Regions from separate parts of the Blautia sp. KLE_1732_HM_1032 genome, predicted to be linked through region 3. Evidence: predicted binding sites of a transcription regulator. Region 3 holds the regulator's gene; each other region holds the start of a gene.

Region 1 (4,297 bases), 790 kb from region 3:
TCTGACTGCTCAGCTGCTTCATAAATGCAGCTGTTTCCGGATCGTTGTCCGGCTATTTCATATTTTTGCATTCGGACACAGAATAAATCGCTTCAAACAGCTCCTGCTGGAAGCTTTCTGTATCTGCATCTGTCAGAATCATATCTTTCATTTCGTCTTCTTCGTGTAGCCACCAGCGGAAATCGCATAATGTGGCACCCCGTCCGGCACCGTCTGAACAATCCACATCCAGGAATACTTTTTCTGTTTTAAAGAACTCCGGATGGATGAGATACATAAACGGTACAGCAGCATGGATACTTGCAACGCAGCGATATTTAGAAAAATTTTCAAGTACGTAGCCAGCCATATCTCCACAGGCTCTGGCTGCCGGATCACCGGACTGGCACAGCTTCATGATCTGGTTTCTGGTGAGATTACATTTCAGGGTAGCATCCAGTCCACACATGATCAGTGGGATTCCGGAATCGAATACAATCTTTGCCGCCTCCGGATCTGCGTAGATGTTGAATTCCGCTGCCGGTGTGATGTTTCCGCCTTTTGCTGCGCCGCCTGTAAATACGATTTTTCTGATCTTATTCTTTATTTCAGGAAAAACCTTCAACAGAAGTGCAAGATTAGTCATTGGTGCAGTTTCGATCATTACTACCTGCTCGCCCTCCGGAATGGCATTCAGAATGTCACGTATAAAAAGCACTGCATTATCAGAAGCAGCCTCTGATTTTGCTTCCGGCAGTACGCAATGGCCAAGCCCTGTCTCTCCGTGGAATTCTTCCGCATAAATTGCCGCTTTCACAAGAGGACGGTCCTGGCCTCCTGCCACCGGAACCTTCAGTCCGTAAAAATCCACCAGCTCCAGTGCATTTTTGGTCACTCTTTCTATCCTGGTACTTCCTGCAGATGTCGTCACTGCAAGCAGCTCCAGTTCATCCTGATGTGCTGCCGCATATGCCAGTGCGATCCCGTCATCGATTCCGGGATCACAGTCCATGATAACCTTGATCTTATCTCCCATATATTCACCTCTGTAAAAACTCTTTCCCCAATTTTATAGTATTGCCGAATTTCCGCTGTTTACCTGTTCCAAGTATAACAGAGTGAGGAAAGAGTGTAAAGTTAATCAGAATTCGTTACTGTTCACTCCGTTCTCAGCAACACGCTTCGCGATGCACAGAATTTATGCTGATTGCATAAATTCGCGCGGTATGTCTCGGGTTTTCTGTGACCTTCGCTCACACAAAACACCTCGCGGAATATTATCAGTAAACAGTAATCAGAATTCACCTCTGTACTTCAGGCTGAAACGTAAAGAACCCCTCTGCCGGACATTGGCAGAGGGGTGGAAAAAAGGGGGTTATATTCATTTATATAAACAAATGCAATGTGCAATTTGGAGCTTTAATATTTGCAATATCCGTTTGGGTTGTTCCGGATATTGTTATTATGCTATATTCCATCACCCGGAGCTTGCAATCCAGTACCGGCGCTTCACAATAAATGCTGATCAATCAATAGAAACAAATTTCTTCTCTTCTGCTTCTTTCTTGGTTTCTTCCTTCGGGAAGGTTACATGAAGGATTCCGTTCTCATATTTCGCATGGATATCTTCATGCTTAATGCTCGAGCCTACATAAAAGCTTCTGTTGCAGGTTCCTGTATAACGTTCTCTGCGAACATATTTACCTTTATCATCCTTCTCGTCCTTCTTCTCTTCTCTGGTTGCCTGAATGTTCAGATAACCATTCTTCAGCTGGATCTTCACATCCTCTTTCTTAAATCCCGGAAGATCGATCTCCAGTTCATAATTGCCATCTACATCAAGGATATCTGTCTTCATCATATCCTTCACCTGAGGATAAGCATTGGCAGCTGCCTGACGGCCTGTCGGATATCCCATAAAATCATCAAATAAATCTTCTCCGAAAATACTTGGCATTAACATAACTCATTCCTCCTGATCTATATTCGCTGCGTGCTGCGCAGGCGTTTTTAGTTTACTGTTTCTGAAAACATCTGCAAATTCTGTAAGAACTTTCTCCGGAAGATTTCTTTTTTCTCTCTTCCTTTGTTCTGTATGTACTATAACACGCATTATTAGCACTGTCAATAGGCGAGTGCTAATTTCACACTTTCTTCACATTTCACGTAATTTTACGATCCATTTTTCCGATACATATGTCTGAAGCGCCGAAGATAGAAGGACTCCCAGGATCAGAAATGGAACTGCCTGTAAAAACACTCCCATAAATACATAAATATAATAACTGCTTTCATAAAAAAGAGCCCACGTCTGCTGAATACAGAAAAGAACATCTGTATCGGGACCATGGATTCCGTATTCAGTGCAGTGGAGATATGCTTCATGAGATCTGTCGAATAATACATTTAATCGATACCGGGACGGTAATAAGGCAGGCTACCGCACCAGATAGCATGGCTGCAACATCCTGGAATAGGAACTGGGAATTAAGAATGATCTCTAGGCTATATTGCTGTGTCTGAATGTATGAAAATAATAAAATAGTTCCTCCAAGATAAGCAAACAGCAACGTATTTACCGTTGTACCGATAATTTCTTTCCCAACCTGATAGCCGGAAGCTGTAAGCTCTTTCGCTGTCAGACTGTTTTTATGAGTCCAGACTTCATATACAGAAGATGTTACAGATAATGCTGTATCGATAACAGCCCCAAGAGTACTGAAAACAGTTACAAATATTCCTACATGAAGCATGTTAATATGAAGGTCCGTACTGTAATAATACATAAAATCGTCTTCCGAAATCTGCAGCTCATTTAACCCGTAACTTCCTGATCTCCACGTAATAATATAAATCGGAATAAACAAAAGTAAAATTACCAGCAGTGTAGCCAGAAAAGCCGCCCGCGTCTTTGGATTATTTCCGTTCTGATAAAACAGAGAAATATAACAGACACCTGCACCTGCCACCAATATCAGGAGCAGTACAGGAAAACCGGCAGACATCAGCATAATTGAAAAAAATAAAATTACAATATTCCCCGCCAGTGTCATAATTGACATGGCTCCACGCTCTCCGCCAATCAAGATCACCAGAAAAATTAAAATCAATGCAAGAAAAATGATCATTCTCTGACACCCCTTTTCCGTGATGGTATTTTCATAATCGCTGAAGCAATAAAAACAGATACCGGTATTGCCAGTACAATTCCAATACTTTCTATCAGAAAACGACAGATATCATATGGAATGTGGTATCTCACGATCGTTATAAAACTTATATCATTATTCATCTTAAGTATGAACATGGGAATCATGCCGCTTGCCAGAACAAACAGCAGTACATTTATCATGGTTCCCATAATATCATATCCGATTTCACGACCGGAATGTATCAGTCTTCTCAGAGAAACCGATGGATTTTTCCGCACGATCTCTCCTACTGCTGCGCTGATCGTCACCGTCACATCCATAATTGCACCAAGTCCTGTCAGCATAATATCTGCCCAGAATATATCTGCTGAATTGCCTGTACTTCCAAGGTATTCCAGATTGGAATAATCCAGATCTCCGTACATATAAATAGAAAATTCAAACAATGCCATGATCAGAAACAGAACACACAGTGTTGAAAGAACTGAGGAAAATGTTTTTCTATGAATTCCATTTAAGCAGATCAATGTAGTCAGTGAAAAAAGAACTGCGATGACATTACAGATATTTAAAATATTTTTGCCTTCTGTAAAAGCCTGAAATCCATACGCAAATATGACTGTATTCAGTATCAGTGATATGATCGTGTAAAATCCCTGCTTTCCTGTAATGCAGATCAGAAGAAAAAATAATCCTCCTGCCAGTAATGCCAGATACCCATCCCTTTTTACAGAACGTATCGTTTTTCCGGGGCTTTCCTTTGAACCGCTTAAAAGAACGGTGTCTCCTTTATGATATTTCTTGGTCTGAACCTGAGAAGATGTATATTCATTAGAGACCGTTATTTTTTCCCCTTTATGCGAACCGTTTAATATCCGTGCCGTAATATTCTGAGTATAATAATATTCTTTTGAGCCCCTGGTTCCTTCTCTGCTCAGAGTCTGTTTTTCTGTTACGGAACATATTTTTGCCAGCGGTGTATGATAAAATCGGGAATTACAGCAGGTAAACAGAACAAAAATAATATATATGCCGGCTAAAAGATATTTTTTGTGAAATATGCAGGATTTCATTAACTTCATTCCCCCTGTAGAAATATTGCAATTGTAAACGCACTGACCGGTTGCTTTTTATCGAAGTAACATTCTACGCTTTTTGAAAGTATT
Region 2 (4,297 bases), 1.4 Mb from region 3:
GTCAATTCTCTTCTTCTATTTCCCTCAGATAATACGCAAGCATATCAATAAATTCACTGTTGGTAGGCTTGTATTCTAGAGGATATCCTGCAATCTCATCCAGCAGTTTTTTATTTCCTTCCCAACACACATTTACCATTGTTCTGATATCATGCTCAATATTGGTAGGTGTTGATCTGTACTTCCGCGCCAGGTATGGATAAATATCCTTTGTGATCCGCAATGGTTTATACTGATCCCCCATGGAAATCTTTACCGCTTCCGCAACGAAAAAATATCCTTTGTATTTCGAATTTGCACCAAGTCTTCTGATCAATCCATACACCTTTTTCATACATTTGTTCCTCCATTTCATTTTTTTCTCTTTTCAAAAGCACTCCCTTATGTATAATACGACAGTTATCTATATTTTTCGCTTTCTTCTGAAAATTTATTTTATACATATTAGATACTAATTTAAATTTTTAGTCATATTTTACAGGTTATTTTTATTTAATATCTATTATTTTATTTAAAATTCCTATAATTGTGTTAAAGATACACATATTGTTATAAAAAAAGCAAAGGCTTCGCCCCATTACGGGCAAAGCCTTTCGATCATTTTATATGTCGTTTTATTTTGTAAGGACCATAAGGATATCGTTGCTTCTCTTTACAAATTTTGTCATTTCTTCAGGAGAAAGCTGTTTATGGCTCATCATTGCAAGATCATAAAGCTGTTCACAGATCACCGGAACATACTCTGATCCCTGATTTTCTGCTATAAATCTTACAAGAGGATGATTTGCGTTCAGTACAAGTACTTCCTGACCACCGAACATATTCGGATCCATTCCGTACATATTGTACATTTTCATCATATCCTGCATACGGCGGCTCTCCTCAGGAAGAGTGATCATCGCTGCAGTTCCCTCATTTTTCAGCTTCTCTACTTTTACTTCAAGTTTATCCTTGCCAAGATTCTTACGGAACACCTCAGTAAGTGTCTTGACTGTTGTTTCATCCGCTTCTCCGTCTTCACGAAGCTCTTCTGTCAGATCTGCATCAATTCTCTTGAACTGGATCGTCTGATCCTGCTGTTCAAGATGGGAAATAAACTGTGAATCGATCACATGCTTCAGCAGTACAGCATCTTTACCCGCTTCACGGAACATATTAATGTACTGGCTCTGCTGTACCTCATCGGTCACATAATAGATCACCGTTTTTTCCGGTTCCTCATTCTGGGATCCTTCAGAAGCTTTCTCCTCTGTCTTCTCCTCTTCAGCTGCTTTTGTTTCTTCTTTTTTATTTTCCTCAATGCAGTCTTTCAGGGTAAGATATTTGCCATCCAGATTCTTAAAGAGGATATAATCATTCATCTTCTCACCAAATTTCGCATCCTTGATGCATCCAAATTTGATAAACGGGCTGATATCATCCCAGTACTTCTCATAAGACTCTCTGTCTGTCTTGCACATTCCGGTGAGCTTATCTGCTACTTTCTTGGTGATGTATTCAGAAATCTTTTTCACAAAACCATCATTCTGCAGTGCAGAACGGGAAACATTCAGTGGAAGATCCGGACAGTCGATCACGCCTTTCAGAAGAAGAAGGAATTCCGGGATCACCTCTTTGATGTTATCTGCAATAAATACCTGATTATTATAAAGCTTGATGGTTCCCTCAATGGAATCATACTCTGTCCTGATCTTCGGGAAATACAGGATACCCTTCAGGTTGAACGGATAGTCCATGTTCAGATGGATCCAGAACAGCGGTTCCTTGTAATCCATAAATACCTTACGGTAAAATTCTTTATACTCTTCATCCGTGCACTCATTTGGGTGTTTCATCCAGAGCGGCTGTGTATCGCTTAAGGATACCGGCCGTTTATTGATCTTTACTTTATCTTTGGCAGGAGAAACTTCCACAACTTCTTTCTCGCCTTTATCATTCTCCTTTTCCTCTGTCTTGGCATCCTCATGAATATGCTCAACTACCACATCATCTTCACGGAGATCTGCCTCATCGATGGTTTCATACTCCTGTTCAGCATTTGCTTTGGAAAGATAGATATTTACCGGCATGAAAGAACAGTATTTCTCAATAACCTCTCTCATACGATATTCATTGGCAAACTCCAGGCTTTCCTCATTGAGGAAAAGAGTGATCTCTGTTCCCGGTTCTGTTTTGTTTCCGTCTGCCATCTCATACTCCGTACCACCGTCACAGGTCCAATGTACCGGTGTGGAACCCTCCTTGTAAGAGAGAGTATCGATATGAACTTCATCTGCAACCATAAATGCAGAATAAAATCCAAGTCCGAAATGACCGATCATCTGATCATCCGTTGTTTTATCCTTATATTTCTCAAGAAACTCTGTGGCACCGGAAAAAGCGATCTGTGTGATATATTCCTCTACTTCATCTGCTGTCATACCAATACCGTTATCGATAAACTTCAAAGTTTTCTGATCCGGATCAACGATAACATTTACAGCCGGTTTGTAACCTTCCGGGAATGTATAATCTCCCATAACTTCCAGCTTTCTCAGTTTGGTGATCGCATCGCATCCGTTGGAGATCATCTCTCTTACAAAAATATCATGGTCGGAATATAACCATTTCTTGATAATCGGAAAAATATTTTCACTGTTGATTGATAAACTTCCATGTTTTGCTGACATATATGTCACTCTCCTTTTGTTTTTATTTTTATTTCTGATGTTCCGACAGAGCCGGAAACCTGTTGTTTTTTTCAATAAATATATACTAATACGACTTTTTACAAAAGTCAAGAAAAATTTAGCACTCATCATTATAGAGTGCTAGTAACAGCATATAAAACGGATCTCTATGTGCAAAAAAATCCCTCCGTACATTTTTTGTACGGAGGGTGCTGTAAAACTATCTTCTACATTCTGTTCTTATTTTTTCTTTCTACGATATACAAGGATTCCTCCAATACATACCACAGCCACGATCAAAATGATCACAAATGTCATGATCGGTGTACTGTCTCCCGTCTGCACTGCAGATTTCTGATTTGTCTGTGTCACTGCCGGACTCGGAGTCGCAGTAAGAACTGCTGCCTGTGATACCGTAAAAGTAACCGTACTTTCTGACTGTGTACCGGTATCCTTCCAGCTGGAGCCGTCGTATTTCTGCTGTCCAAAGGTAACTTTCAGAGTATATTTTCCCGGCTTGCTGACACGGAATGTTGCAGTATAAGGCTCTCCATCCCAGGTACGGGTCTCTGTGATCTTCCAGCTCTTCGGCTGATATCTGGTATCTCCCTTACGCGGGTTTGTATTATCCATTCCTGCACCAGCTGCTGTAAAGGTGATCTTTGTATTGGTATCATACTTGCCATTGGAATCAATGCCTGTGATCTTATTGTCCGATGCAGCGGCTTCCGTGCCCTGATATCCATTTACTGTAATACTTACTGCGATCACTGTACTGATCTTGTTGGGATTCTTAACCCCCTCCGGAAGAATGACGGTACCTTTTACATTAAATATCTGACGTTCTGCAGAAGACGGATCATAAGAAGATCCCTTAACATCCCATTTAACAGATGCCTTCTGCTCTCCCTTTGTTGTAGTGATCTTTACTGTTCCCGGAAGCTTCAGGGCTTTCTGGGTTTTCTGGGTTCCATTGGGTAGATCTTTGATATCGGATGGCTTTTTGATGCCTGTAAGGTTATTCGCCTTCTTACCGTTATCTGTTTTTTTCTTTGTAACGCTGAAATGGACATTTACATAAGCTTCCACATTTGCATCATTGGCGATCACAATGTCTTCCAGATATTCCCCCTGTGAAAGTCCGCTGACCGGCTGTACGCTAAAGGTTGCATTATCTCCTGCTTCCAGCTCTGTGGCGGAAAGTGTACCAATTGTATATGCATTTGATGAAGGCTGTTTCAGAACGATCTTTGTATTTCCGGTGTTGGTAACTGTAACTTTCTTCGCATCAGGAAGTTCCTTATAGCCTTCCTCTTTGGTTCCAAACTCCAGACTATCTGTTACCGAAAGACCGGGATTGGGTTCCGGTTCCGGCTCCGAAACTGTAAATTCCAGCCGGACTTCAGCCAGTGTGTTTCCGGTATTCTGATCTGTCACAGAAATCGTATCGCTGTGATCTCCGGCCTGAAGACCGGTCTTGGGCTGTACGGTAAAGGTTGCCGCCTTATCTCCGGGATTGAGCACTTCCGCAGAAGGCTCTCCCACCTCATAATCCTCCGGAGCAGAAAGCTGGATCCGGATAGCCTCTGTACCTGTATTCTCTACGGTTACAGGCTGTGCATCCGGCG
Region 3 (4,297 bases):
TCTGCGGAACTCCACGACGTGCTGGCGGGATTCCATCCAGACGGAACTGGCCGAGGGATTTGTTGTCTTTCGCGAACTGACGCTCACCCTGTACAACGTTGATATCTACAGCTGTCTGGTTGTCTGCTGCTGTGGAGAAGATCTGGCTCTTCTTTGTAGGAATTGTAGTATTTCTCTCGATCAGACGAGTTGCGATACCACCCATTGTCTCAATGGACAGAGACAGTGGAGTAACATCCAGAAGAAGGATATCACCGGCACCTGCATCACCTGCAAGTTTACCACCCTGTACGGAAGCACCAAGTGCAACACACTCATCCGGGTTCAGGTTCTTGCTCGGCTCTTTGCCTGTTAACTGTCTTACCTTATCCTGTACAGCCGGGATACGGGAAGAACCACCAACCAGAAGTACCTGGCCAAGCTCAGAAGCTGTGATACCTGCATCAGACAGTGCACGGCGAACCGGCTCTGCTGTCATCTCTACAAGATCATGTGTCAGCTCATCAAATTTAGCTCTTGTAAGGTTCATATCGAAATGCTTCGGTCCCTCAGCAGTTGCTGTGATGAACGGAAGGTTGATGTTTGTTGTTGTTGCGGAAGAAAGCTCTTTCTTAGCTTTCTCAGCTGCCTCTTTCAGTCTCTGAAGAGCCATCTTATCGTTGCTTAAGTCTACGCCCTCTGTTCTCTTGAACTCGGAAAGCATGTAATCTGTAACTTTCTTATCAAAGTCATCTCCACCAAGACGGTTATTACCAGCTGTGGAAAGAACCTCGATAACGCCATCACCGATCTCGATCACGGATACATCGAATGTACCGCCGCCAAGGTCGTATACCATGATCTTCTGCTCTTTCTCATTGTCAAGACCATATGCAAGAGCTGCTGCTGTAGGCTCGTTGATAATACGTTTTACATCAAGACCTGCGATCTTACCTGCATCTTTGGTAGCCTGACGCTGAGCATCGTTGAAGTAAGCCGGAACTGTGATAACTGCCTCTGTTACTTTCTCACCAAGATATGCCTCTGCATCCTTTTTCAGTTTCTGAAGGATCATTGCTGAGATCTCCTGTGGAGAATATTTCTTGTCATCGATGGTTACACGGTAATCGGTACCCATCTCTCTTTTGATAGAGGAGATCGTTCTGTCTGCATTTGTAACTGCCTGACGTTTTGCAGGCTCACCTACCAGACGCTCTCCTGTTTTTGTAAATGCTACAACGGATGGTGTTGTTCTTGCGCCTTCTGTATTTGCGATAACTGTCGGCTGTCCACCTTCCATTACGGCTACACAGCTGTTTGTTGTACCTAAGTCAATACCAATAATCTTTCCCATGATTTTTTCCTCCTGTTTTAGTCTGTATCTGTTAAAATAAAGTTTGTTGTCAGTTAGTTCGCAACCTTCACCATACTGTGGCGTACTACGAAATCCTTGTAAGTGTAACCCTTCTGGAATTCTTCCACCACGATGTTCTCTCCAACCTCTTCATCCTCCACATGCATCACTGCATTATGGAAATCCGGGTTGAATTCCTTTCCCACTGCTTCGATTGGCTTCACGCCAAGCTCATCCAGTGTTGTGGTAAGCTGCTTGTAGATCATTTTCATTCCATCTGCAAAAGCATCGCCTTCCTGTGCCTGTGCAAGACCTCTTTCAAAGTTATCCACAACCGGCAGGATCTTTTCAACGATCTCTTTTGCTCCGATGATGTACATACTGGATTTTTCTTTTTCCGTTCTTTTACGGAAATTATCAAATTCAGCCATGGTACGCTTCAGGCGATCGGTAAGTTCCTCCACCTTCTGCTCAGATTTATCTTTTTTCTTCTTTCCGAAGAAGGAAGTTTTTGATTTTTCTTCTTTTTTATCCTCTGAGGCAGCTTCTTCGCCTGGAGTATTGTTTTCTTCCTCCGGCAGATCTTCTCCCTCCGGTGTCAGGTTTTCTTCTTCCTGATTTCCGTCAGTTACGGGGATTTCCTTCTCCGTTTCCTGCTCTTCGGATGTTTTCTTTGTTTCCTCCGACACTTTTTTTCTACCGCCTTTCTAAGTTTTCTTCTTTTTCAAAACGTCATCCAGATGATTCTTCAGTTCCTTCAGACTGTCCACTACATTCTCATAATCCATTCGTTTGGGACCGATGATCCCGATGGTTCCGTACATTCCGTCTCCCAGTTCATATCTGGCAGTTACAATGCTGCAGTCCTTCATGGTCTGGATCGGCATCTCATCACCGATATAAACCTGGATTCCTGTATTCTCTCCATCTGACATCTGTTCTTTTACAAGATCGGCAAGTTCATGCTTCTCCTCAAATGCGGAGATCAGCTCCGTTGCCTTCTCTTTATCGGCAAGCTCCGGATACTTGAAGATGTTCGTTGCACCTGAAGTATAGATCTCCATATCTTCCTCTTCCACATGAATGGTGGCTGCCACTGCATCCAGAACCGTTGCCACCACACCGCTGTGGCTGCCTGCCTGTTCCTTCAGTCTGGCGATCATCCCAAGGTTGATATCCTGGATCGGGATCCCATTGAGATTGGTGTTAAGAAGAAGATTCAGTTTCAGGATCGTCTGGTCGTCCATTTCCTCATCCAGATTGATGATCTGGTTCCGGACTGTGTTGTTGTCACTGACAACCACAGCCACAAGCTGAAGCTCACTCATTCTCGACAGCTGGATGAACTTGATCTTGTTGCCGCTGTACTGCGGAACGGAAACCATGGTAGCATAGTTGGTATTGGAAGCAAGAACCTTCGCAACCTTCTTAAGCACCTTATCCATCTTATCTGTCTTCTCAATGATCAGATCTCGCAGCTCTGCAACCTCTGCTTCCTTCTCTTTCATCAGCTCATTGACGTAAAGTCTGTAGCCTTTATCTGAAGGAATCCTTCCTGCTGAGGTATGAGGCTGGACGATATAGCCCATATCTGTCAGGTCTGACATTTCATTTCGGATCGTTGCGGAACTTACATTGAGATCCGCATACTTGGAAATGGTCCTGGAACCAACCGGTTCTCCGGTCTCCATATAGGTCTTGATGATTGCTTTTAAGATTTTTTGCTTGCGCTCATTCAACACCTCTTCCATGAAGCCATCTCCTTTCCTTTTTATTCTTCCTGACGGATGTTGATTCTTTTTTTATATCTGTTAGCACTCATTTTAGTGGAGTGCTAACATCTACAGTCTTTAAGATATCACCATGTAAAATATTTGTCAATATGTTTTGAAAAAAAGTTCTTATTTTTTCGCAACAAAAAAAGCATCAGTACGATGCTTTTTTGTAATACTGGTCTATGCAGTTCTGTGCTCCGGTAAAAAATTCCGCTTCTGTTTTCTGTCCCAGCACATATTTCTGAAATTCCGTACCCATAGTCGAAACAGCTTCTATGGAATCGGCGCACAGTGGTCTTGCCTTCAGCTTATAATCTTTCAGATATTGCCGGATCATTTCAATGCCATCCAGATCAAAATTCTTATCCTCGATCACATCCAGTCTTGCTGGACACATTTTTGTCAGCTGTCCGTAATTTTTACTGGCCTCATATCCGGACACATACTGAAGGAACTTCAGAGCTGCTTCTTTATGATCAGAATTTTTATTCAGTACATACTGCCAGGTTGCGATATTGGTCACCTTCTCGTCAAATTCCGGAAATGGTGCCATATGGATCTTATCTTTTCCATACACGCCTGCATTCTGAAAAGTACTCAACACACCGGTATACATAAACATACATCCATACTGGCCGTTTATAAATTTTTCATTCAGCTGGTCATGCTGGTCGATCAGATTCTCCTCTGATATCATCCCTGTATCCAGCATTCGCTTCATATATTCTGCCGCTTCTCTTGTTTTCGGATCCGTCCAGTCTGTATAATCTCCTCCGAAAAAATCGACATACTCGCTGATACTATTATATATGTAAGAAATCTCCCATGCATCCCCATATGCATATTTTCCCGTATTCTGAAGCTTTTTCTGAAGGATCTCAAGATCACTGAGACAGGAGAGTCTGTCCAGACCAGCCTGATCCAGCAATTCCTGGTTCACCCAGAATGCCATGATATCCATCCTGAACGGTACCGAAAAAATATGTCCGTCTGACATGCATATTTCTTTCAGGTATTCCTGCAGAAAATTCGCCGCTGTCTCCTCTGTCATAACCGTATCTTCCAACGGAAGAAGAAATCCCTTATGTTTAAATTCGGATATCATCTCATCATTTACTGTGATCAGATCAACAGAATCATCTCCTGATGTCAGAAGAGTTGCTATTTTGGCCTGGCGATTGTCCGCATT

Evidence for each region. Region 3 encodes HrcA, which represses chaperone genes, less so after heat shock. Its sites were predicted from a motif close to TGTTAGCACTCNNNNNNNNNGAGTGCTAACA; they were not measured.
Region 1: a site for HrcA is predicted at 2,093-2,123, ahead of NQ489_RS16745 (Hsp20/alpha crystallin family protein). Genes of this name have one in related genera too.
Region 2: a site for HrcA is predicted at 2,786-2,816, ahead of htpG (molecular chaperone HtpG). Genes of this name have one in related genera too.

The regions. Positions count from the first base shown of each region.
Region 1 covers NZ_CP102266.1:3,565,167-3,569,463, forward strand. The annotation lists gene NQ489_RS16740 (nucleoside hydrolase) at 53-1,015, opposite strand; gene NQ489_RS16745 (Hsp20/alpha crystallin family protein) at 1,505-1,942, opposite strand; gene NQ489_RS16750 (YibE/F family protein) at 2,361-3,107, opposite strand; gene NQ489_RS16755 (YibE/F family protein) at 3,104-4,204, opposite strand.
Region 2 covers NZ_CP102266.1:1,395,735-1,400,031, reverse strand. The annotation lists gene NQ489_RS06655 (DUF5721 family protein) at 1-1, shown strand, start outside; gene NQ489_RS06650 (sporulation initiation factor Spo0A C-terminal domain-containing protein) at 2-334, opposite strand; gene htpG (molecular chaperone HtpG) at 615-2,669, opposite strand; gene NQ489_RS06640 (LPXTG cell wall anchor domain-containing protein) at 2,910-4,297, opposite strand, start outside.
Region 3 covers NZ_CP102266.1:2,779,688-2,783,984, forward strand. The annotation lists gene dnaK (molecular chaperone DnaK) at 1-1,333, opposite strand, end outside; gene grpE (nucleotide exchange factor GrpE) at 1,387-2,022, opposite strand; gene hrcA (heat-inducible transcriptional repressor HrcA) at 2,041-3,084, opposite strand; gene NQ489_RS13290 (ABC transporter substrate-binding protein) at 3,260-4,297, opposite strand, start outside.